Regions from separate parts of the Kocuria sp. CPCC 205261 genome, predicted to be linked through region 2. Evidence: riboswitches for the same ligand, from Rfam matches in the RefSeq annotation. Region 2 holds a riboswitch; the other holds the start of a gene.
The links. Region 2 has a riboswitch for S-adenosylmethionine ahead of RF646_RS10630 (ABC transporter ATP-binding protein). Riboswitches for the same ligand answer to the same signal wherever they lie in the genome.
Positions count from the first base shown of each region.

Region 1 (10,927 bases), on a different contig from region 2:
GCCCTCGTGACCTTGGCCGAGCCCATGCCGCCGGAACACCCCATGGTCGACGATGCCGCCGAGGACTGGTACTACCGCCCCGACGCCGTGGGCGCCATGATCTCGCTCGGGGAGGCCGAAGCCAGCGAACCGTGCGATGCCCAACCGCACGAGGGCGCCGTCGCCGGGCTGATCGCCACGATCGAGCGGGAGACCAGCCTGCGGATCACGGGCGTGGTCAAGGCGTGGACCGGGCTGCGCACGGAGCGTCCGAGCGACGTCCCCGTGTGCGGCTGGGACCCGGTGGCACCGGGGATGTTCTGGCTCGCGGGCCAGGGCGGGTACGGGTTCCAGACGAGTTCGGCACTCGCCAGGGCCGCCGCGGAACTGGTGCTGCGCGGTGAGGTAGGGGACTGGCTCAGCCCCGCCACTCGCGATGCTCTGGCCCCGGACGGCTCCCCCGATCAGTCCGCGACCCCCAGGTAGCGCGCGAGCCACGCGTACTCCCAGGCCGTGTCCTTCCACTGCGAATAGCGCCCGGACGCGCCACCGTGGCCGCCCGCCATCTCACAGCGCAGCACCACGGTCTCCGGGTGCCGGGCACGAGTGCGCAGGGCGGCGACCCACTTGGCCGGTTCCACGTACAGCACGCGGGTGTCGTTGAGGCTCGTGACCGCCAGGACGGGCGGGTAGTCCGCGTCCCGGAGGTTCTCGTAGGGGGAGTACGAACGCATGTACTCGTAGACCTCGGCCGAGTCCACGGGGTTGCCCCACTCCTCCCACTCGAGGGCGGTGAGCGGTAGCTCGGGCATGAGCATGGACGTCAGCGGGTCCACGAACGGGACCGCCGCGAGCGCCGCACAGTACAGCTCGGGCGCGAGGTTGAGCACGGCTCCCACGAGCAGGCCGCCGGCCGAGCCACCCATCACGGCGATCCGCTGGGCGTCCACGTCCGGGCGGGTGGCGAGGTGGCGGGTGACGGCCACGTAGTCGGTGAACGTGTTGGTCTTGGTGTCCTTCTTACCGTTCTCGTACCACCCGCGACCGAGTTCGCCACCGCCGCGCACGTGCGCGACCGCCCAGATCACGCCCCGGTCCAGCAGCGACAACCGGGACACGGAGAAGCCGGGGTCCGTGCTGATCTCGTAGGACCCGTAGGCGTACTGGAGTACGGGTGCGGGGCGGGTGGGGTCCAGGTCCGCGCGGCGCACGATGCTCACGGGGATCCGGGTCCCGTCCTCGGTCACGGCCCAGTCCCGTTCCACGGTGTAGTCCTGGCTGCGGTACCCGCCCAGTACGGTGGCCTCGCGCCGCAGGACGGGCTCGCCCACGCCGTACTCGTTCGTCCCGGACTCGCCGGGTTCGGCCGTGGGGATGTCGTAGACGCGCGGCGGCGTCACGAAGGACGTGTAGGACACCCGCACCACGGGGTTCTCGTACTCCGCGGAGAGCACGCCACTCGTGTAGAGCTCCTCGTCGAACGCGGCCTCGGCCCCGTCCAGCAGCGACGACGACGCCGCACCGGCCGCCGCGCTCGACGCCGCGGCGTCGTCCGAGTCCGCAAGGCGTCCTGAGCCCGTGTCCGATGTCGAGGGCACGGCCTCGCGTGGGCCCGCAACGATCTCGTCCACCGCGCGGCGCGGGATCAGGCGGACCCGGGGCGTGGTGTCCGCGCGCAGGGCCACGACCAGGTGGGTGGCGGTGGGAACACAGGACTCGATCCGCACGTCCTCCGATGCCGGGATGACATCCGTGAGCTCGAGGTCCGCGAGGGCACGGCCCGCGTGCCCGAGCGGCATGAGGCTCACCCGGCCGTTGGGGGCGTGCGCGTCGTGGGTCAGGAGCACGTAGTCCTGGCCGGCCACCGTGAGGGGTTCCACCTCGTAGAGCACCCGGTCCTCGCGCGAGATCATGACGCGCCAGGGCAGGGAAGCCGGCCCAGCGGTGTAGTCGGACGCATCGGCGACCGGCTCATCCGTGGGGGAGCCGGCCAGCTCGGTCAACGGCAGGATCCGGTACTCGCTGTACTCCGAGCAGGACGAGGACAGCATGAGCCACTGCTTGTCCGCAGAGAGCTCGGCCCCGAGCCACAGACCGGGGTCGTCCTCCTGGAACAGCAGCTCGTCGGACGATGCGTCTTGGCCGATGACGTGCCGGTACACGCGCCACGGCCGCCAGGACTCGTCCACGACGATGTAGATCAGCTGGGAGGCGTCCGGTGTGAGAAACGCGCCGTACGAGGTCTGCTCGATCCGGTCCGCGAGAAGTTGTCCCGTAGCGAGATCCTTGACCTGGATCGTGAACCGTTCGTCACCTGCGGTGTCCTCGGACCAGGCCAACCTGGAGCCGTCCTCCGACACGCTGAAGGCGCCCAGCGCGTAGAAGTCGTGCTCCTGGGATGCGGCGTTAGCGTCCAGGAGGGTTTGTTCGCCGTCCAGTGCGGTGCCCGGTTCCACGGTGGGCGGTGTCCACTGCGCGGGGTCGGTGACCGGGACGCGGCAGAAGATCTGGTGGGCGCCGCCCTCGACCGTGCGCGTGAAGTACCACCAGTCCCCGCGACGCGACGGCACGGACAGGTCCGTCTCGAGCGTGCGGTCCTTGATCTCCCCGTAGATCCGCTCGCGCAGGGGCGCCAGATCCTCGGTCGTGGCCTCCGCGTAGGCGTTCTCGGCGTCCAGGTGCGAGCGCACCTCGGGGGAGTCCTTGTCCCGGAGCCACTCGTAGGGATCGGCGAAGGTGTGCCTGTGGAACGTGCGTTCCACCGGGCGGCTCGGGGCCACGGGATAGGACGGCTGCTCGGAAGTCATGCCCACAGTCTAGGGACGGGTGGGGACGCGCAGACGTGGTCCCGCTCGCGAGCGGCCACAATGGTCCCGTGCAGACTCCCACCCCTTCGCAGCGCGGCATGTCGCGCGCCGACACGTGGCTTCAGATCGTCCTGGTGCTCGGCGTGTCCCTCGGGACGTCCGCGGTCTACGCCGTGCTGGATCTGGCCGAGGTGCTCATGCGGTCCTCGCTGGCCGACACCACGACGACGCTCAACCGGCCCCTGAGCAGCGTCCCCCTGATCGACGCGTTGCGTCAGCTCACGGGCATCGGCTTCGCGCTCGTCCCCGTGCTGCTGGCCCTGTACCTCATGGCCGGGGTGGCGCGGGGGATCCCCGGCGTGCTGTGCAGGATCGGGGTGGATGGGCGCAGACCCGTGTGGGACACGCTGTGGGGAATGGGCCTGTTCGCGGTGATGGGCGGCGGCACCCTGGTGCTCTATCAGGTGGGCCGGTCCCTGGAGATCACCGCGCAGATCACCACATCCACCATGGAGCAGACCTGGTGGGCGGTTTCTTTGCTCGTGCTCTCCGCGCTGCGCCACTCGATCGTGGAAGAGATGATCGTGGTGGCGTTCCTGTGCGAGCGCTTGCGATCCCTCGGATGGTCGTGGTGGCTCGTGGCGGTGGCCTCCGCGGTGGTGCGGGCCAGCTATCACCTGTACCAGGGGTTCGGACCCACGCTCGGGAACCTGGTCATGGGACTCGTGTTCGTGTGGCTCTACCGCCGCGGCGGTCGACTCATGCCGCTGCTGATCGCCCACGCCCTCCTGGACACCGTGGGCTTCCTGGCCCCGCAACTGCTCGCGGGCTGATGCCGGAGACCGGTGGAGCGGCGTCGTCGGCCGCACCGAAGGGAACCAGATCAAATGGTGACGGTGCCGTCCGGGGTGTCGAACGAGACGGCCATGACCCCGGGGGTGCCGTTGGGGGCGCACCAGGTGACGTCCAGCGAGCCCAGGACGTCCTCCACGGGACCGCCGAGCCACTCCGTGACGCGGTCGGGGGAGCCGGCGATCTCCATCCCGCTCAACCGGACGTCCGTGATCCGCGCCTGGGACGGGTGCATCTCGTCCTCGGAATCGAAGTGCACCATGAACGGCAACTGCGGGTCGGAGATCAAACCCTTCACGCCGATCTGATGCCATTCGAGCTGCCGACCGTCGGGGAACAACCGGCCACCGGGCACGGAGGGGCGGCCCAGCTTGGCCTCGAAGGGCGCGAGGTCGGGGACCTCCACGACCCAGCCGAGCCAGCCGCCGCCGGCGTCGGAACGGGCACGGACGGCCTGACCGAACGGCGCCTTCTCCGCGGCGGGGTGCTCGAGCACCGTGACGACCTCCACGTACTGGTGGTCGGTGAGCGGCAGGATCATGTTCCGGGTGCCGAAACGGGGGTGCACACCGCCCTTGACCGGTTCGATCCCCAACCGGTTCGCGATGCGTTCGGTGGTGGCCTCGAGGCCGTCGGGCTGAGCCGCGAAGGAAACGTGATCCAAGTTCATGACGCCATGGTGGCACCGGCCACACGGGCCACCAAATCGAGCGCGAGCCCGGCGAGTGTGTGACCTGCGCCGCCCGGTCCGGTGGGCAGGGCCGGCTCTCCGCACCTCCCGAGACCTGACATCGGGACGGCTGATCCGGGCGGGGACTGTGTTGGTCCAGGTCAACGAGACGCGCGTCTCAGAGGCTGGAGTCCGCAGCATCAGCCGGGGAGTCTCCGACCGGGCCCTCGCTATGTGACCTGAGACCGATATCGATCCCGATCACTACGAGGTGGTTCCCGTGTCCGCAAATGCCGTCGGTTTCACACTCCTGATCCTCCGAGTCGCCCTGCTCCTGGGGAAGTTCGTGCACGTCAAGGTGGGTTGGGTCCAGAGCCTGTTCCTGCCGAGCTCCATCATCGGCGGCGCGATCCTCCTGCTCCTGGGCCCGCAGGTGCTGGGCCGCTTCGACGGGCCGTGGGGCGAGAACGGCCTGTTCCGCAGCGACGAGTACTACCCCGCCGGCACCATGACCAGCCGCCCGTCCTCCGTGGAACCGTTCTCCCTGCACATGTCCATCGCGGCCGTGGCTGGCGGCGTTCACCATCCTGGCGGTGGTCGGCATCGCGTTCAACGTGGCCATTTTCCTGTGGTTGGCACCCCACATCATCGGTCGCTACTAATTCGGGCGCGGTATCGGTGACTTCCGCCAGTCCATGGGTGTGACCGCCACCGGGCTGATCCTCATGCGCGTGGTGGGCCCGGAGGCCAAGACCCGGTGTTCGAGGCGTTCGGTTACAAGCAGCTGGTGTTCGAACCGTTCTTCGGGGGCGGGTTGGTCACGGTGCTGGCCATCCCCGTCATCTACCTGACCGGCGTGCGGCCGTTGTTCTTCGTGATGCTCGCGGTGTTCGTGATCGCGGTGCTCACGGGTCTGTTCTACGTCCATCCACGTGAGATGAAGGACCGGGAACTGCACACCCGGGAGATGGAACAGCAGGAACGAGCGGCCACTGACCCCGAGCCCGCTCGCAGCGTCCCCGGCTTGACTCCCGCCCCGCCGGGTTCGGACAATGAGGTAATAGGTCACGAGAGTCAGCGCGAAGCCCCAGCTAGCTGACCGGCAACCCTCCCTTCCGCGGTGGGGTGCCCTGGGTGAGGACCTGGCCGTGGCGTCGACCGACGTCATGCGGCAAGCGCGGGTCGTTGGTGCCCGGTCACAGCACGGGCACCGTGCGGATCGCCACCGGACCCCTGATCCCTCCGAGAAGGAGTACGGCCATGAGCACCGCTCCCACCCCCGACAATCCCCAGGGCTGGTCGTTCGAAACCCGACAGATCCACGCGGGCCAGAACCCCGACCCTGTGACCGGGTCGCGCGCCCTGCCGATCCACCAGACCACGTCCTTCGTGTTCCCGGACGCCCGCACGGCGGCGGCCCGGTTCGCGCTCGAGGAGATGGGCCCCATCTACTCGCGCCTGACCAACCCCACCACGGAGGTCGTGGAGAACCGGGTCGCGTCCCTCGAGGGCGGCGTGGGGGCCCTGATGGTCTCCTCCGGACAGGCCGCGGCCACGCTCGCGATCCTCAACCTGGGCGGCGCCGGAACCCACGTGGTGGCCAGCCCGTCCCTGTACGGCGGGTCGTACAACCTGCTCAAGCACACGCTGCCGCGCATGGGCGTGGAGACCACGTTCGTCTCGGACCCGGACAATCCCGCGCAGTGGCGGGACGCGGTGCGCGAGAACACCGTGGCGTTCTTCGGTGAATCCATCCCGAACCCCCGCAACGACGTGCTCGACATCGAGACGATCGCCGGGATCGCCCACGAGGCGGGTGTCCCGCTCATCGTGGACAACACGATCGCCACGCCCTACTTGGTGCGGCCCATCGAGTGGGGCGCGGACATCGTGCTGCACTCGGCCACCAAGTTCCTGGGCGGCCACGGCACGGCGATCGGCGGGTTCATCGTGGACACCGGAGCGTTCGACTACTCGCGGGACCCCGAGCGCTTCCCCGGTTTCAACCAACCGGACGAGACGTACAACGGGCTCGTCTACGCCCGCGATCTCGGTGCGGACGGGGCCTTCGGCGTCAACCTCTCGTACATCCTCAAAGCGCGCGTGCAGTTGCTGCGTGATCTGGGGACCTCGATCTCTCCGTTCAACGCGTTCTTGATCGAGCAGGGCATCGAGACGCTGTCGTTGCGCATGGAACGTCACGTGGCCAACGCGCAGAAGGTCGCCGAGTGGCTCGAGGCCCGCCCCGAGGTGCGCTCGGTGTCCTACGCCGGTCTCGAGTCCTCGCGCTGGCACGACCGCGCCCTGAAGTACGCGCCCAACGGTGCCGGGTCGGTGCTCGGTTTCGTGCTCGACGGCGGCCGGGACGCCGGTGTCGCGTTCGTGGACGCCCTGAGCCTGCACTCCAACGTGGCGAACATCGGTGACGTGCGCTCGCTCGTGATTCACCCCGCCTCCACGACGCACGCCCAGCTCAAGGACGAGGAGCAGCTCGCGGCCGGCGTGGAACCGGGATTCGTGCGGCTGTCCGTGGGTGTCGAGGGCATCGACGACATCCTCGCGGACCTCGAGTCCGGATTCGCCGCGGTGGGTGCGCGCGGCGACGCTGCCGGTGACGCGGCGTCGTCGGCGGAGGACACGGGGAACTGACCATGACGGTCGTGGGCAACGGGCCGCGCACGCGGCGCGACGGCGTCGTACGGCGGGCCGAACTCGGCGAGCTCGTGCTCGAGTCCCGGTTCCGGCTGCCGGACGTGCACCTCGCGTACGAGACGTGGGGCGAGCTCGCGGCGGACGGTTCCAACGCGGTGCTGATCGAGCACGCGCTCACGGGTGACACGCACGTGGCGCGCGGTGGCGCGGGACACGAGGACGCCGCGAGCGCTCCCGAGGGCGCGGCCGCCGCGGCGGACGGTTGGTGGGACGGACTCGTGGGCCCGGGTGCCGCGATCGACACGGACCGCTACTTCGTGGTGTGCGCCAACATCCTGGGCGGGTGCTACGGCAGCACGGGACCCGCGAGTCCCGCACCGGACGGCGTCCCGTGGGGCTCGCGTTTCCCGCGCGTGACCGTGCGGGACTCGGTGACCGCGGAGGCCCTGCTCGCTCGGGCGCTCGGAGTCTCCCGGTGGCGGCTCGTGATCGGCGGGTCCATGGGCGGAGCTCGCGCCCTCGAGTGGGCCGTGTCCCACCCGGATCGGGTGGCCGCGTGCGCCGTGATCGCGGCCAACGCGCGCGTGGGTGCCGAGCAGCTCGCGTGGGGACAGGCACAGTCGCTCGCGATCCGCCAGGACCCGAACTTCCGGGGCGGCGACTACTACGCGGGCGAGTACCCGGAGGCGGGTCTGGGGCTCGCGCGGCGGATCGCGCACATCACCTATCGCAGCGCGCACGAGCTGGAGACGCGCTTCGGCCGCGAACCCCAACCCCGTGAGGACCCCGAGGCCACCCACGTCGCGGACCGCGGTCGGTACCAGGTGGAGAGCTACCTGGACCACCAGGCGTCCAAACTCGCGGGCCGCTTCGACGCGAACTCGTACCTGAGTGTCAACGAGACCTTGATGTCGCACGACGTCGCTCGGGGCCGCGGCGAGCTACGGGACGTCCTCGCCCGCACGCGGTGCGAGTGGCTCGTGGCCGCGGTGGACTCCGATCGGTTGTTCTTCCCCTCGGAATCCGCCGAACTCGTGGCTGCGCTACCGGGGGAGCAGGAGCTGCACACGATCACGTCCCCGAGCGGGCACGACGGGTTCCTGATCGAAACTCCGCAGGTGGGCATGTTGCTGCGGGAGACCGTGCTGCGGGATTGAGCAGGGAGCCCTGACGGGTCGGTTTCAGCGGTGAGACCCGGTGGGAACGGGTCGGCTTCAGTGGGCGCGGCCCTGACTGGCGGGACTGGGTGACCCGGCCCCGGGCCGGCTCAGGCCTCCCGGTCCTCGACAGGGATGCCCTCGCCCGCACCGGGGATCGTGGTGCGCCCGAACGAAGGGCGCTTGGCGGTGATGTTGTCCCCCGAGCTGCGACGCCGGATCCGGCGGCCGACCCACGGGACCAGGTACTTCCCGGCCCACACGAGGTCCTCTCGACGCGCCTCGCGCCACGTGCGCGCGGGGCGGTCCCCGAGTTCACCGGGAACCAGGTCGTGCTCGACCCCCAGGGAGTCCAGGACCTCGCACGCGATGAGCTGGTGGCCCAGGGGCGAGAAGTGCAACCGGTCCGGTGCCCACATGGCAGGTTCCCCCAGTTGCTGCAGTCCCCAGAGGTCCACCATCACGGCGTCGTGCCGGGCGGCCACCACGCGCACGTTCTCGTTGAAGATCGCCACGCGCCCGCGGATGCCGCGCAGCACGGGGGTGTTGCCGATGTCCGGGCCGTCGAACATCGTGACCGTGGCACCCGTGGCGGCGAGTTTCTCGATCACGGCGTCGAGCCGCACCGCGATGTCGTCCGGATCCGCACCGGGTCGCAGCATATCGTTGCCGCCCGCGCTGATGGTCACGAGGTCCGGGCGCAGTTCGATGGCCGGTTCCAGCTGTTCGTCCACGATGCCCTGGAAGAGCCGACCGCGGATCGCGAGGTTGGCGTACGCGAAGTCGTCGGTGTGGCGCGCGAGCTCCTCGGCCACGCGATCGGCCCAACCGCGCACACCGCCGGGGACGGCGTCGTCGGGATCGCCGACGCCCTCCGTGAAAGAATCGCCGATCGAGACCATGCGGTGCCAAGGGTGCTTCGGGTCGGAGGGGGCTCGGGAGTGCGTGCTCTTATCCATACCAGGGTTCTAACACACCCGCCTGAACGACTCAGGCCCGCGGGCAGCGCCGGGTGGGCATGTCAGGATGGAACCATGCAACAAGCTCCCCACGTGATCTGGAACAACGAACCGCAGGACCGCGCCGGAACACCCTTGGTGGTCATGTTCCACGGCTACGGTTCGTACGAGGAAGACCTCATGGCCCTGAGCTTCGCGCTACCGCAGGGCTACACGTACGCGTCCGTGCGCGCACCGCAGCGCGCGGGTATGGGTTTCCAATGGTTCCCGTTAGCCGCAGATCTCGCGTTCACCACGGACGCCGTGGTCGCCGCGGCCGAGGCCGTGATCGAGTGGTTGCGCGAAGAGTCCCAGCAGCACACGCACGTCTTCCTGCTGGGGTTCTCCCAGGGCATGGCCATGGCCACGACCGTGGCGCGTCACGTCCCCGAGCTCGTGGACGCCGTCGTGGGGATGTCCGGGTTCGTGGTGCCCGTGGCGCCCGACGACGCCCAGGCGGGGTTCTTCCAAGACGAACGTCTGCGCGCCGAGCCGCTGCGCATGTTCTGGGGCCGGGACCCGGAGGACCCCGTGATCACCTCGGTGCTCGTAGACGGCACCGCCGAGTGGGCCAACGATCACACCGAGCTGACCAAGATCCAGTACCGGGGCATCGGTCACGGGGTGTGCCCGGAGGAACTCGCGCACATCAAGGAGTATCTCCAGGCCGCCGTGGACGCGACCTCGTAGGGCGTCAGCCCGTCACGATGCGCACGGGCGGCAGCTCCGCCCCGACCACCGCGATCACGTCTCCGGCGTGCAGTTGCGCGCCGCGGCGCAGTTCCACCGCGCCGTTGACCGTGACCTGCCCCTCGGACACCAAGTGCTTGGCGTGTTGGCCGTCCTCCGCGAGGTTCGCGAGCTTGAGCGCTTGGCCCAATCGGATCATCTCGTCACGGATCGGGAGTTCTTCGTAGTCGTCGTGATGCATGGGTCCATCCTCGCAGGCTCGGGAGTAGTCTTCATCGGTGACCTCTTCCACCCCCGTCCGCCGTCGCGCCCCCACTCCACACGCGCCCGCCCGGAGCCCGCTCGTCCTGCTCACGGGGGTCGTGCTGAGTATCCTGGCGGGGTCGTGCCTGGCCGTCCAGTCGCGGTTCAACGGCGCGCTGGGCCGCGCCATGGGGGACCCGTACCTCGCCGCGCTCGTGAGCTTCGGGATCGGGTTCGCAGTGTTGCTCGTGGGCTCCGTCCTACTGCCTGCGGGCCGGCGCGGCGCGGCGCGGTTGCCGGGCGTGCTGCGCACGCGGCGGATCCGCTGGTGGTACTTCCTGGCCGGGGTCTTCGGCGCGTACCTCGTGATCGCGCAGACGCTCACGACGGCGCTGCTGGGCGTGTCCGTGTTCATCCTGGGTCTCGTGGTGGGCCAGTCCCTGGGCGGGATGCTCGTGGACCGGTGGGGGATCGGCCCCGGCGGGATGCAACCGCTGAGCCGCTACAGGGTGCTCGGTACCGTCCTGATCCTGGCCGCCGTGGCCGTGGCCATGGTGCCGCGGTTCTCGGCGGGTTCCCTGCACATGTCCACCCCGGCGCTCGTGGGCGCGGTGGCGTTGCCGGTTCTGGCGGGTGTGCTCAACACGGTGCAGACGGCGTGGAACGCTCACATTGCCGCGGCCACAGGGACGCCCCTCACATCCACGCTCACGAACTTCGCGGCCGGGACCGTGGCACTCGTGGTCGTGGCCGGTGTGGCCCGCTGGCTCACGCGCCCCGGACCCGTGCAGTGGCCCCACGAGTGGTGGCTCTACACGGGCGGGATCCTGGGCATCGTGTTCGTGGCCGCCGGGGCGGTGCTGGCCCGGCACGTGGGTG
Region 1 is NZ_JAVKPU010000009.1:26,048-36,974, forward strand. It holds gene RF646_RS09720 (NAD(P)/FAD-dependent oxidoreductase) at 1-465, shown strand, start outside; gene RF646_RS09725 (S9 family peptidase) at 444-2,786, opposite strand; gene RF646_RS09730 (CPBP family intramembrane glutamic endopeptidase) at 2,855-3,619, shown strand; gene RF646_RS09735 (VOC family protein) at 3,670-4,308, opposite strand; gene RF646_RS09740 (hypothetical protein) at 4,589-4,990, shown strand; gene RF646_RS09745 (hypothetical protein) at 5,066-5,407, shown strand; SAM riboswitch class IV at 5,372-5,492, shown strand; gene RF646_RS09750 (bifunctional o-acetylhomoserine/o-acetylserine sulfhydrylase) at 5,569-6,957, shown strand; gene RF646_RS09755 (homoserine O-acetyltransferase) at 6,960-8,117, shown strand; gene RF646_RS09760 (SGNH/GDSL hydrolase family protein) at 8,228-9,076, opposite strand; gene RF646_RS09765 (alpha/beta fold hydrolase) at 9,152-9,805, shown strand; gene RF646_RS09770 (RNA-binding S4 domain-containing protein) at 9,810-10,046, opposite strand; gene RF646_RS09775 (DMT family transporter) at 10,084-10,927, shown strand, end outside.
Region 1: another riboswitch for S-adenosylmethionine. It lies ahead of RF646_RS09750 (bifunctional o-acetylhomoserine/o-acetylserine sulfhydrylase); the one in region 2 lies ahead of RF646_RS10630 (ABC transporter ATP-binding protein).

Region 2 (10,927 bases):
TTCCCCAGGGCGACGACGCCGCCCACGGCCTTAGCGATCGTGTCCACCTGTCGTACCCGTCGCGCGGTTCCGGTCACCCCGGTGTCCATCGCGGCGGTCCGCAAGCCGTGGATCATGTGTCCGGCGAGCGCGGCCATCGAGGCCGTGTAGAACACCGCCACGGACGGCCGGGACAGGCTCGCCACCAGGTTGCCGTACGCGTCACCGTGGGTGTGGCTTACGGAAGCAGCAGGCCGGGCGCCCGCCGTCAGGTCCAGCACGTGGTACACCGTGAACAGTCCGAGCACCGCGCCCGTGGAGCGCATCGAGCGGGCGATGATTCGGGGGACGGAGCGGCGTCGGCCTCGGGGACGCTGACGTGGCACGTGGCGGTCGAAGTGGCTGGCCAGGAAGGCTCCGTCGAACGCCGCTTTCCGGTACCGTTGCGTCCCGCTCGGGGCAGGCGCGGTGGGGAAACCGTTCCGTATCTTCTGAGCGGCGGCGCCCACCCGCCACGTGATCGGCCGGAGCGCATCCGCCACCGTGCGGCCCTCGGCGCTCATGGCCCGCAGCGTGAGCTCGGTTCCGGCCAACACATGGGTCGCAGCACTTCCGGTCAACCCGATACGCACGACCCACAGCACGGAGTTGCGGGGCAGCACCGGCGCGCCCACCGTGCGAATGAACTCGGCGTACTCGTTGTAGTGGTCCCGGCCTAGGTAGACCTGCATGTTCCCGGCCATGTGCCCCACAGTGAACACGCTCAACACGGTGCCCGAGGCGGCCATGGCGAGCTTGAGGTCGGAGCTGTGGGTGTCCCCGAACATGCGCTGCCAGGCATCGCCGGCCACGGCAGCAATCCCGGCAGTGACGGACGCGTCCGCGGGGGCGGTGGCCGTGCGGGTAGTCCCGGTGACGGGTCGCTCGGTCGAGGGCTGCGCGGCGGAATTCATCACTGAGCCATCTTAGAAGTTCCTTCGGGGCATAACAGTTCGCGGGGTCACACGCGGTCATGCCCGCAGATCAGGAAGAAGCCTGGGTGGTGGTCATCCGCAGTTGGTGGCGTGGGTTCCCCGGTCGTCTCCTTCGTGCGGATGTTCACCTCCCGATAAGTGACCCACGTGTGCCGTGCGGGCGCGTCCGCGCCGAACGGGACCGCCACAGATGGATCAGCAGCGCGGCACCCCAGACCAGGAACAGTGGATCCCACAACCATGCGTGACCGATCATGGCTAGTCGCTCGTATCCGGTGGCCGGGCGGATGAGCCCGATGAGCACGGCATTGCTGATCACCGTGTTGGTCCCGCCGTAGACCACCAGGACCACGGCACCCACCCAACTCATGGCCCGCCAGAACCGCCGCCAGGGCACCCTGTCGTAGGCTTCCGCCACTGGGATGACGGCCGCCATGAGCTTGAAAAGCGAAACCATGCCCAGCCCCAGCCCGACGGCCAGGGGTGCCCCGTAGGACAGCCGTACCGTCCACTGCCCCGCGGTGTCCAGCAACCAGTGCCCGCCCAAAGCCCAGTAGAGGCTGAATCCGGCATGCACGACCCCGGCCGCACACGCCACCCAGACCCAGCCGCGACCGCCGTGGGATCGGGGCAACAAGCTCATGTGGTCAAGCTAAGCACGCCCTGCCAAGACCTCCGCGATCGCGTTTAGCGCTTCCTCGTTCTGCAGCGAGGAACGGTCGCCCAGCTGCTCGCCCTCGTAGAGCTGGGTCAGCAGGCGGCGCGTGATCTTCCCCGAACGGGTCTTGGGCAGATCCGGAACCACGATGACCTCGCGCGGTTTGGCGATCGGGCCGATCTCCCGGGCCACGTGCGCGCGCAGCTCCTCGCGGACCTCGTCCGCGGACAGCGATTGCGCATCCGCCGTGAGCACCACGCACGCCAAAATGGCGTGGCCCGTTACCGCGTCGCGGATCGGGGTGGCCCCGGCCTCCACTACGTGGGGGTGGGTCACCAGGGCGGATTCGATCTCGATCGTCGACAACCGGTGCCCGCTCACGTTGATCACGTCGTCCACCCGCCCCAGGATGTAGAGGTCGCCCTCGTCATCGGTGCGTGCGCCGTCGCCGGCCCGGAACCAACCGCGCTCGCCGTAGGCCGCCCAGTATGAGGACAGGTAGCGCTGCGGATCGCCCCATACCGTGCGGGCCATGGACGGGCCAATCTTGTCGATCACGGCATAGCCCTGCAGGTTGGGGCCCACTTCCTCACCGGCCTCGTCCAGCACCCGCACAGATACGCCGGGGACCGCACGCGTAGCGCAACCGGGCTTGAGGGGGGTGTGCGCTGCGGCCTCGTCGAACGTGCCGGGAGGGGCGAACTGCGGATCGTGCGGGCGCGGGGATGCGACGCAGGAGCCCGTCTCGGACTGCCACCACGTGTCCACGAAGGGCACCTCGTCGCGGCCGACCTGGGCGCGCAACCAGCGCCACGCCTCCGGGTTGATGGACTCGCCCACGGAGCCGAGCAACCGGATCGAGGAGAGGTTGTAGACCGGGGGCAGCCCCTTGGGGAACGCGCCCATGAGCGAGCGGATCAGGGTGGGTGCCGTGTAGTAGTTGGTCACGCCGTAGCGCTCGATGATCTCGAAGTGGCGGCCGTAATCCGGGGTGTTGGGCGTGCCCTCGTAGATCACCTGGGACACGCCGTTGACCAGCGGGCCGTAGATCTCGTAGGTGTGCGCGGTGACCCACGCGAGGTCCGCGGTGCACCAGTGCACGGTGGAGTCCACCTTGGCGGGGTCGTTCACGGCGGACAGCTCCTCCGGGCGCAGCACCCCGGACGCGTCGGGCACGTCCGGGAGCAGGTCGAACAGCAGGGCGTGGGTGTATGCCGTCTGCACCATGTATCCGCCCATCGTGTGGACCAGGCCCTTGGGCCTCCCCGTGGTGCCGGACGTGTAGATGATGAACAGGGGCGTCTCCGCGTCGAACGCCTCGGGCTCGTGGACGTCCGAGACGCCCGCGGTGAGCTCGTGCCACCACACGTCACGCCCGGGGGTCCACGGCACGAGTTCCTCGTCCTTGGAATGCAGGCCCCGGGTGCCGCGCGGCAGATCGGTGCGCCCGGGCCGGGACGTGCGGCGCACCACGATCACGTGCTCGATGCTGTTCTCACCGCTGCAGGCCTCGTCCGCATTGATCTTCACGGGGACGACGGCGCCGCGCCGGTTCTGCCCGTCCGTGGTCACCAGGACCTTGGCTCCGGTGTCCTCGACCCGGAACTTGAGGGCTTCTGCGGAGAACCCGCCGAACACGAGCGAGTGGATCGCCCCGATGCGCGCGCACGCGAGCGTGATGATCACGGTCTCCGGGATGACCGGGAGGTAGATGACCACGCGGTCGCCCTTCTCCACGCCCAGTCGGAGCAGGGCGTTGGCGGCCCTGGATACCTCACGCTGCAGGTCCGCGTAGGTATAGACCAGGCGGTCCCCGGGTTCACCCTCGAAGTACAGGGCCACGTGCTGACCACGCCCGGCTGCCACATGGCGGTCCACGCAGTTGTACGAGACGTTGAGTTTCCCGCCTTCGAACCACGCGATCTCGGGCACGGTGTAAGTGGGGTTGCCGTCGTGGTCCTCACCCGTGCGCTGCGGCTTCTCGAACCGGTGAGCCGTGTGCCATGGCTGCGCCCAGTCCAGCCGCCCGGCCTGCTCGACCCAGAACTGCACCCGGGCGTCGTCGGAGATCAACGCCGGGTTCGGTGTGGGGTGAGCGGGGTCTGAGTACGAGTGTGTACCGGTCACGAGTCCTCCTGTGATGTCGATCCGAACGGTCGGTGTCTGCAACGGCCGGGCCCCCGGTGGAACGACCGGGCCCCGGTGGAACGGCGGGCGCCGGCGGGAACCGGGCGGGTTGTCACCTGGTTCCGGCCACGCTCCAGCGCCGCTGCGTCCACCGCTCGAAGATGCCGAGCAGGGCGTCCGTGAGCTTGCCCAGCACGGCCAGCAACACGATCGCGAGCAGCAACCGGTCCGTGCGGCCGTTGTTCTGCGAATCGGTGAGCAGGAATCCCAGGCCCATGGAGGAGCCCAATAGTTCCGCGGCCACCAGGAACAACCACGCCTGGGCCAGGGCCAGGCGCAGCCCGGAGATCACGGAGGGTAGCACTGCGGGCAACTGCACGGTGGTGAAGAGCTTGACCCCGCGCAGCCCGAAGGACCGTGCGGCTTCGATCAGGTGCCGGTCCACGTGGCGCAGCGCGGCGGACACCGTGGTGTACACCGGGAAGAAGGCGCCGATCGCCACCAGGGTCACCTTGGAGTTCTCCCCGATCCCGATCCACAGCAATAGCAGCGGCACCCACGCCAGGGACGGCACGGCGCGCAGCGCGCCGATCGTGGGCGAGCCGATGGCCCGCGCCCACGGGGAGAGCCCCAGCAACGCGCCGAGCAACAGCCCGAGCCCACTGCCGATCAGGAAGCCCACGATCACGCGCTGCGTGGAGATCCCCACGTGCAACCACAGGTCACCGCTGCGCAGCAGCTCCCATCCCGCGGCGAGCACCGCGGACGGGCGCGGCAACTGCACGGGGGAGAAGGTCCCGTTCGTGGAGAGGGTGTGCCACACGAGCACCAGCAGCACGGGCAGGACGATCCCGATCAGCCCCAGGGCCCAAGGAGTGCGCAGCGCGCTGGGACGCGTGCGGGAATCCGCCGCGGCAGGGGTGTCTGATGGGGCTGCGACGTCGCCGGGCGCCACCACGCCCGCCCCGTGGCGTCCGTCGTCGTCGGACAGTGTGGCCACCGCAGTGACGCCAGCTGCTTCGGAGGACGTGCCGCCCGGTGCTTCGCGGGACGCGCCGTCCGAGGACCGCGGTGCGGCGGAGGAGGTGTCGTGAGTGCTCATGAGGACTGCTTCCCTTCGATCACCTGGGCCACGGCGGCCGCATCGGCGTGTTGTGCGTAGTGCTGCTCCACGATGTTCGCGAGCGCCTCGTCCACGTCCTGCTGCGAGGAGACGTCCCCGGATTCCACCAGGATGGGCCCGACCCGCTCGAGCACCGCGAGCTGTTCGGGGCCCGGAACGGGGTCGATGTCCAGGTGGGTGCGCTGCCAGACCCGCCGGGCGGTGTCGCGATCGATGCTCGCGCCTTCCGCGAGGATCGCGATCCCCTCCTCCGGGTGCTGCAGCGCCCACTGCCGCGCGTAGGCGTACGTGTTCACCACGTCCTGCGCACCCGTGGGGTTCAGCTGCAGGAACACCTCCCGCGCGTTGAGGAACCCGTACGTGTTGAACTCCAACTGCCGGTGGAACAGCACGTCCCCCGCCTTCTCCGCGGCGGCCATCACGGGGTCCAGTCCGGACCATGCGGCCACCTGACCGGTGTCCAGCGCGGTGCGCCCGTCCGCGTGCTGCAGGTTCACCACGGTGACGTCCTGGGCGCTCATGCCCGCCGCGCCGAGGGACTGCAGAAGGAAGAAGTACGGATCCGTGCCCTTCGTCGCGGCCACGGACGTGCCCGCGAGATCCGCCACGGCGCGCACGGGGGAGTCCGGGGTGCGCACGAGCGCGGACCACTCGGGCTGTGAGAACAGGTCGATCGTCCTGATCGGCGAGCGGTTGGCACGCGCGAGCAGTGCGGCGGAACCTGCCGTGGAGCCCACGTCCACGACCCCGGCGCGTAGCGACTCGTTGGCCTTGTTGGAACCGGCCGAGTACACCCACGTCACGGTCTGGCCGTGGGCCTCGGCGACCTTCTCGAGCCAGCCCTTGGCCTTGATGATCAGGGACAGCGGGTTGTAGGTCGCGTAGTCCAGGTAGATCTCGTGCGCGGAACCGCCGGCCACACCGCGGCCCGGACCTTCGCCCTCCATGACGCATCCGCTCAGGGGCAGCGCCAGCGCGGACAGGCCGAGTGCCTGCAGTGCGCGGCGTCGGGACAACTGCGCCATGCGCTCAGCGCTCCACGCCGAGCAGGGCCAACAGGTGGGCGCGCAGCGCGGTGATCTCACTGTCCTCGCGGGAGCGCGGGCGGGCCAGCTCGGGGGAGATGATCTCGGCGATGGTCGCGGGGCCCGTGGCCGTTTCCCGCGCGAGCACCACCACGTGATCGGAGAGCACCAGGGCTTCCTCGACGTCGTGGGTGACCATGAGCACGGTCGTGGGATCGGCGCGGTGCACGTCCAGCAGCAGATCCTGCATCCTGATCCGGGTCAGGGCGTCCAGGGCCCCGAAGGGCTCGTCCAACAGCAGGACCCGCGGGTTCCGTGCCAGGGCCCGGGCGAGGGATGCGCGCTGTGCCATGCCCCCGGAGATCTCCGAGGGACGGTGATTCGCGTGGTGGGACAGGCCGACGAGCTCCAACAGCTGCGCCACCCGCCGCTTCCCTTCCCGGGCGGGAGTCCCGTGGGGCAGACCCAGTGCCACGTTGCGCGCCACGCTGCGCCACGGCAGCAACCGCGGTTCCTGGAAGCCGACGGCGCAGCGCGGGTCGATCTCGCGCACCACCGAGTCGTCAATCCGGACTTCGCCCTCGCTCGCCGTGCCGAGCCCGGCCACGGCGCGTAGCAGGGTGGACTTGCCGCACCCCGAGGGGCCCAGGACGGAGACGATCTCGCCCGGACGCACCGTGAAGGTCACGTCCCTCAGGACCTCGTGGACATGCGCTCCGTGGTGTGCGGGGAAGGACTTGCCGACCCGGTCGAAAGTGACCGCCGCGGCGTCGACGGCAGATTCCGGGCGCGTGAGGATATGGCTCAATTCATCAACTCCATCGTTCCTGGCATTAGCACCTTGCCCGCGTGGGGCTGGTTGCTGCGACGTCAACGAGCCAGGTCTCTCAGCCGCTCCGGATGGGAACCCCACCATTGAACGGGCCGGGAGCCCGCGGGTGCAAATCGTGTGACGCGCCGGGGCGCCGTCGTGACGTGCCGTAACCCGAGGTGTTTCCGAGGACCGGGGATCCCCGTTAGGATCGATGCCACAACGATCACGAGTGCCGACGTTTAGCCCTGGCTTGTCGGACGGCAACCCTCTCCCGTAGCGGGGTGCCCCAGGTGAGGATCGGGCCGCATGACACACCGCATGCGGCAAGTACGGCGCCACACAAGCGCGCTGGACCCGCAAGGTAGGCCGCCGTAGGTGGTGCACGGGGCGCGGGTCGTGTTCCTGCTGAGGGGCTGACCGAGATGAGCAAACGGATTTCCGTCAACGCGTTCGACATGACCTGCGTGGATCACCAGAGCTTCGGGTTGTGGCGCCACCCGCGGTCCCGGGCCACCGAGTACAACACCATCGAGTACTGGACGGAGCTGGCCAAGCTGCTGGAGCGGGGCAAGGTCGACGCCCTGTTTCTTGCGGACGTGGTGGGCATCTACGACATCTACAAGAACTCCGCGGCTCCGGCCGTGCGTGACGGGGCCCAGGTCCCGGTCAACGACCCGTTCATGCAGGTCTCGGCCATGGCCGCCGTGACCGAGCACCTGGGCTTCGGCGTGACGAGCGCGGTGACCTACGAGCAGCCCTACACCCTGGCCCGCAAGTACGCCACACTGGATCACCTCACCAAGGGCCGCGTGGGATTCAACGTGGTGACCTCCTACCTTCCGTCCGCTGCGGAGAACCAGGGCCTGCCGCGCCAGATTGAGCACGATACGCGCTACGAGATCGCGGAGGAGTTCCTGGACGTGTGCTACAAGCTTTGGGAGGGCTCGTGGGAGGAGGACGCTGTGGTTCAGAACCGTGAGACGGGTGTCTACGCGGATCCCACCAAGGTCCATCCCATCCGGCACAGCGGGGAGCACTTCACGGTTCCCGGAGCGGGGCTCACGGCACCGTCCCCGCAGCGCACACCGCTAATCTTCCAGGCTGGCGCGTCCTCGCGCGGGCAGGCGTTCGCGGGTAAGCACGCGGAAGCCGTGTTCATCGGCGGGTTGCGCCCGGACCTCACGCGTTTCGTGACTGACAAGATCCGCGACCGGGCTCAGGCCGAGGGCCGCAGCCGTGACGACGTCAAGATCTACGCGATGCTCTCCGTGGTCGTCGCGGACACGGACGAGGAGGCCCAGGAGAAGTACCGCGACTACCTGCAGTACGTGGACCTGGAGGCCTCCCAGGCGATCATCGGCGGGTGGTCCGGCGTGGACCTGTCCCAGTTCGACGAGGACGAGGCCCTGAACTACATCAAGACCGACTCCATCCAGTCCTTCCTGACCCCGTTCACGCTGCAGTCCAAGGACAAGCAGTGGACGCGCGAGGAGATCGCCAAGCACTGCGCCCTGGGTGGGATGGGTGCGGTCCTCGTGGGCTCCGCGCAGACCGTCGCGGATCAGCTCGAGACCTGGGTGGACGAGGGCGGCCTGGACGGCATCAACCTGGCCTACCACGTGAGTCCCGGTTCCTTCGAGGACTTCGTGGAGTACGTGGTCCCCGAGCTGCAGGCGCGCGGTCGCTACCGCACCGAGTACGAGGGCAACACCCTGCGAGAGTCCCTCTACGGCGAGGGCCAGCCGCGGGTCAAGGACACCCACCCCGCCGCGAAGTACCGCGGCGCGTTCGTGGGCGAGCCCTCCGTCGCGGACACGCCGTCCCGCGAGTTGGTGGGCTGACACCTCCCTCCGACGACGACGCCGCTCGCGCTCGGTCCCGCAGGTCCGGCAGGGCGGCGTCGTCGTCGGCTTCCCCGCCCGTTGCCAGGGCGGGACCCCCGTGTGAGAGTGGAACGCGTGCAACCCGGCTACGACCACTTGGCGAACGACTACGACAAGGCTTTTCCCGCTCCCTTCCAGACGGCGCTCGAACGGCGCGCGGTGGAGGCCTTCGCGGATCACGTCATCGCGGCAGGGGCGCCCGGCCCCGTGGTGGATGTGGGGTGCGGCACGGGGCAAGTCACGGCCGCGCTGTCCGAGCGGGGTCTGCACGTGGTGGGGGTGGACCCGTCCGAATCCATGCTGGGTATCGCGCGCGGATCTCACCCGGAGGTCACCTTCGAAGCCGGCGATGCGAATCCCACGTCGTGGGGTGGTGCGGTGGGGCCCGACCGCCGCGTGGCCGGCGTTCTTGCACGGTTCAGTCTCATCCACGTCCCACCCGCGCAGGTTCCCAGCATCCTGGACTCCTGGGCGGACATGATGGCACCCGGAGGGGTGGTCATGGTGGCGTTCCAAGCACTCGACGGAGGGCGAGCCGTGGTCTCGTTCGATCACGCCGTGGCCCCGGCGTGGCGTTGGCACCCGGACGTGATGGCGGATCACATGAAGCACGCCGGGTTCACGGAGGCCTGGCGCACCGTCAGTCGCCCGGACGCAGAACATCGCTTCCCCGAGTGCCACCTCTTGGCGACACGGTGACCTGATGGGCGGTCATTCCCCCACGGAACCGTCGATGCTCTCGCGCAACAGGTCGGCGTGGCCGCAGTGCCGCGCATATTCCTCGATCATGTGCGTCAGGACCCAGCGGGCGTTCATGTCCCCTTGGGTCCAGCGGGCATCCGGGTCCTCGGCCGTGGAACGAGCGACCATCCCGTCCAGCGGATGATCCGTGCGGGCGGCGAACCTGTCCCACTGCTCACGGGACGTCTCCACGGCGGAGGCCCACATGGACCGCAGTTCCTCGGGGCTGTTCGCAGCGGCCGAGTTCCAATCCCAGTCGGGGTCGTCGGCCCAGTCGATGTCATTCCACGGGGCGCACGGCTCCTGGCCCAGGAGGACGTAGCAGAACCAGTAGTCCTCGACGAACGCCAAGTGCTTCAGCAACCCGCCCAGGGTCATGGTCGAGGGCAGAGGTCGACGCTGCAGCTCAGCACTCGTCAAGCCGTCCGTCTTCCACGCGACCGTGGCGCGCAAGAAATCCAGGAAGCCCATGAGGGTCGTGACCTCATCAGCATGCTGGGGCGGCTCGGGCCTGGCGTCTTCTTCGGGCGTGAGTGAGCTCATGGCCAGAACACTAGTGGGCCCGGGGGGTGCACATGCCCGTCGTAGGGTGGAGGAAATGCCCGTGACCCGGAGGGAACCGTGGACGAGGACCTGCTCGGAGTGATCATGCTGTCGTTCAGCACGGTCCTGGTGTGTGTCGTGACCGTGGTGACCGTCAGGGCGGCGGCCGCCGGCTCGCTCGATCGCAACGGGACCGTGGGCATCCGGACCCGGTACACGCGCGCGTCCGACGCCGCGTGGTCCGCAGGTCACGCCGCGGCCCTTCCGAGGGTGCGGTGGTCCGTTCCCGTGGCCGTGTGTGCCGTGGTGGCGGCGATCGTGTTGCTCGTTCTGGGGCGGCCCGAATGGGGCATCGTCGCCGGGCTGGTGGGCGTGCTGCTGCAGGTCGCGGTGCTGGTGTCCGCCGTGGGGCCGGCCAACCGCGCCGCTCGGCGGGCCGCGCAAGAGTCGGCTCCAGAACCCCGCGCCTGAAACCGGGGCGCGTCAGCGGCGTCGTCGACGGCGCGGCGGGCGTAAGGAGGGGTCACGACGTGGCGCTCGCGGGAGGCCTTCGCCGGAACGGAGAGCGGCCGGTGCGGGCGGCCAGGCTGCGGGTCAGTGACTCGCCCCGAGCTCCACGAGCAGCACGCCGGCGGCGATCAGCAGGATCCCCAGCGCCATGACCCGGGTGAGCGGTTCCTTGAACAGGATGCGGCTCAGCACGGCCGTGAGGGCCACCCCGGCGGCGGCCCAGATGCCATAGGCCACGCCCAGTGCCATGCCGCGCGCCAACGCGTTGACCAGCAGGGAGAACGCAATGACGTAGCCGATCACCACGCCGATGAACCACCGCCGACGGCCCGCGGCGGCCACGCGGAGGCAGAGCGTGGCGCAGACCTCGCAGACGACGGCACCGATGAGGAAGACCCAGGCCATCACGCCGCCCCTTCGTCTTGTGTATGGGCCTTCTGTGCACCGATCTCGACGCACAGCACGCCGCCCATGATCAGCGCCAGGCCGGTGCCCATGAGGACCGTGACGGGTTCGTGGAAGATCACCGAGGACAACATGGCGGTGAGCG
Region 2 is NZ_JAVKPU010000010.1:52,543-63,469, forward strand. It holds gene RF646_RS10605 (succinate dehydrogenase cytochrome b subunit) at 1-932, opposite strand, end outside; gene RF646_RS10610 (DUF3995 domain-containing protein) at 1,078-1,596, opposite strand; gene RF646_RS10615 (AMP-binding protein) at 1,606-3,738, opposite strand; gene RF646_RS10620 (ABC transporter permease) at 3,851-4,840, opposite strand; gene RF646_RS10625 (aliphatic sulfonate ABC transporter substrate-binding protein) at 4,837-5,886, opposite strand; gene RF646_RS10630 (ABC transporter ATP-binding protein) at 5,891-6,694, opposite strand; SAM riboswitch class I at 6,702-6,793, opposite strand; SAM riboswitch class IV at 6,922-7,036, shown strand; gene RF646_RS10635 (LLM class flavin-dependent oxidoreductase) at 7,114-8,541, shown strand; gene RF646_RS10640 (class I SAM-dependent methyltransferase) at 8,650-9,282, shown strand; gene RF646_RS10645 (DinB family protein) at 9,295-9,867, opposite strand; gene RF646_RS10650 (SdpI family protein) at 9,946-10,338, shown strand; gene RF646_RS10655 (multidrug efflux SMR transporter) at 10,462-10,782, opposite strand; gene RF646_RS10660 (multidrug efflux SMR transporter) at 10,782-10,927, opposite strand, start outside.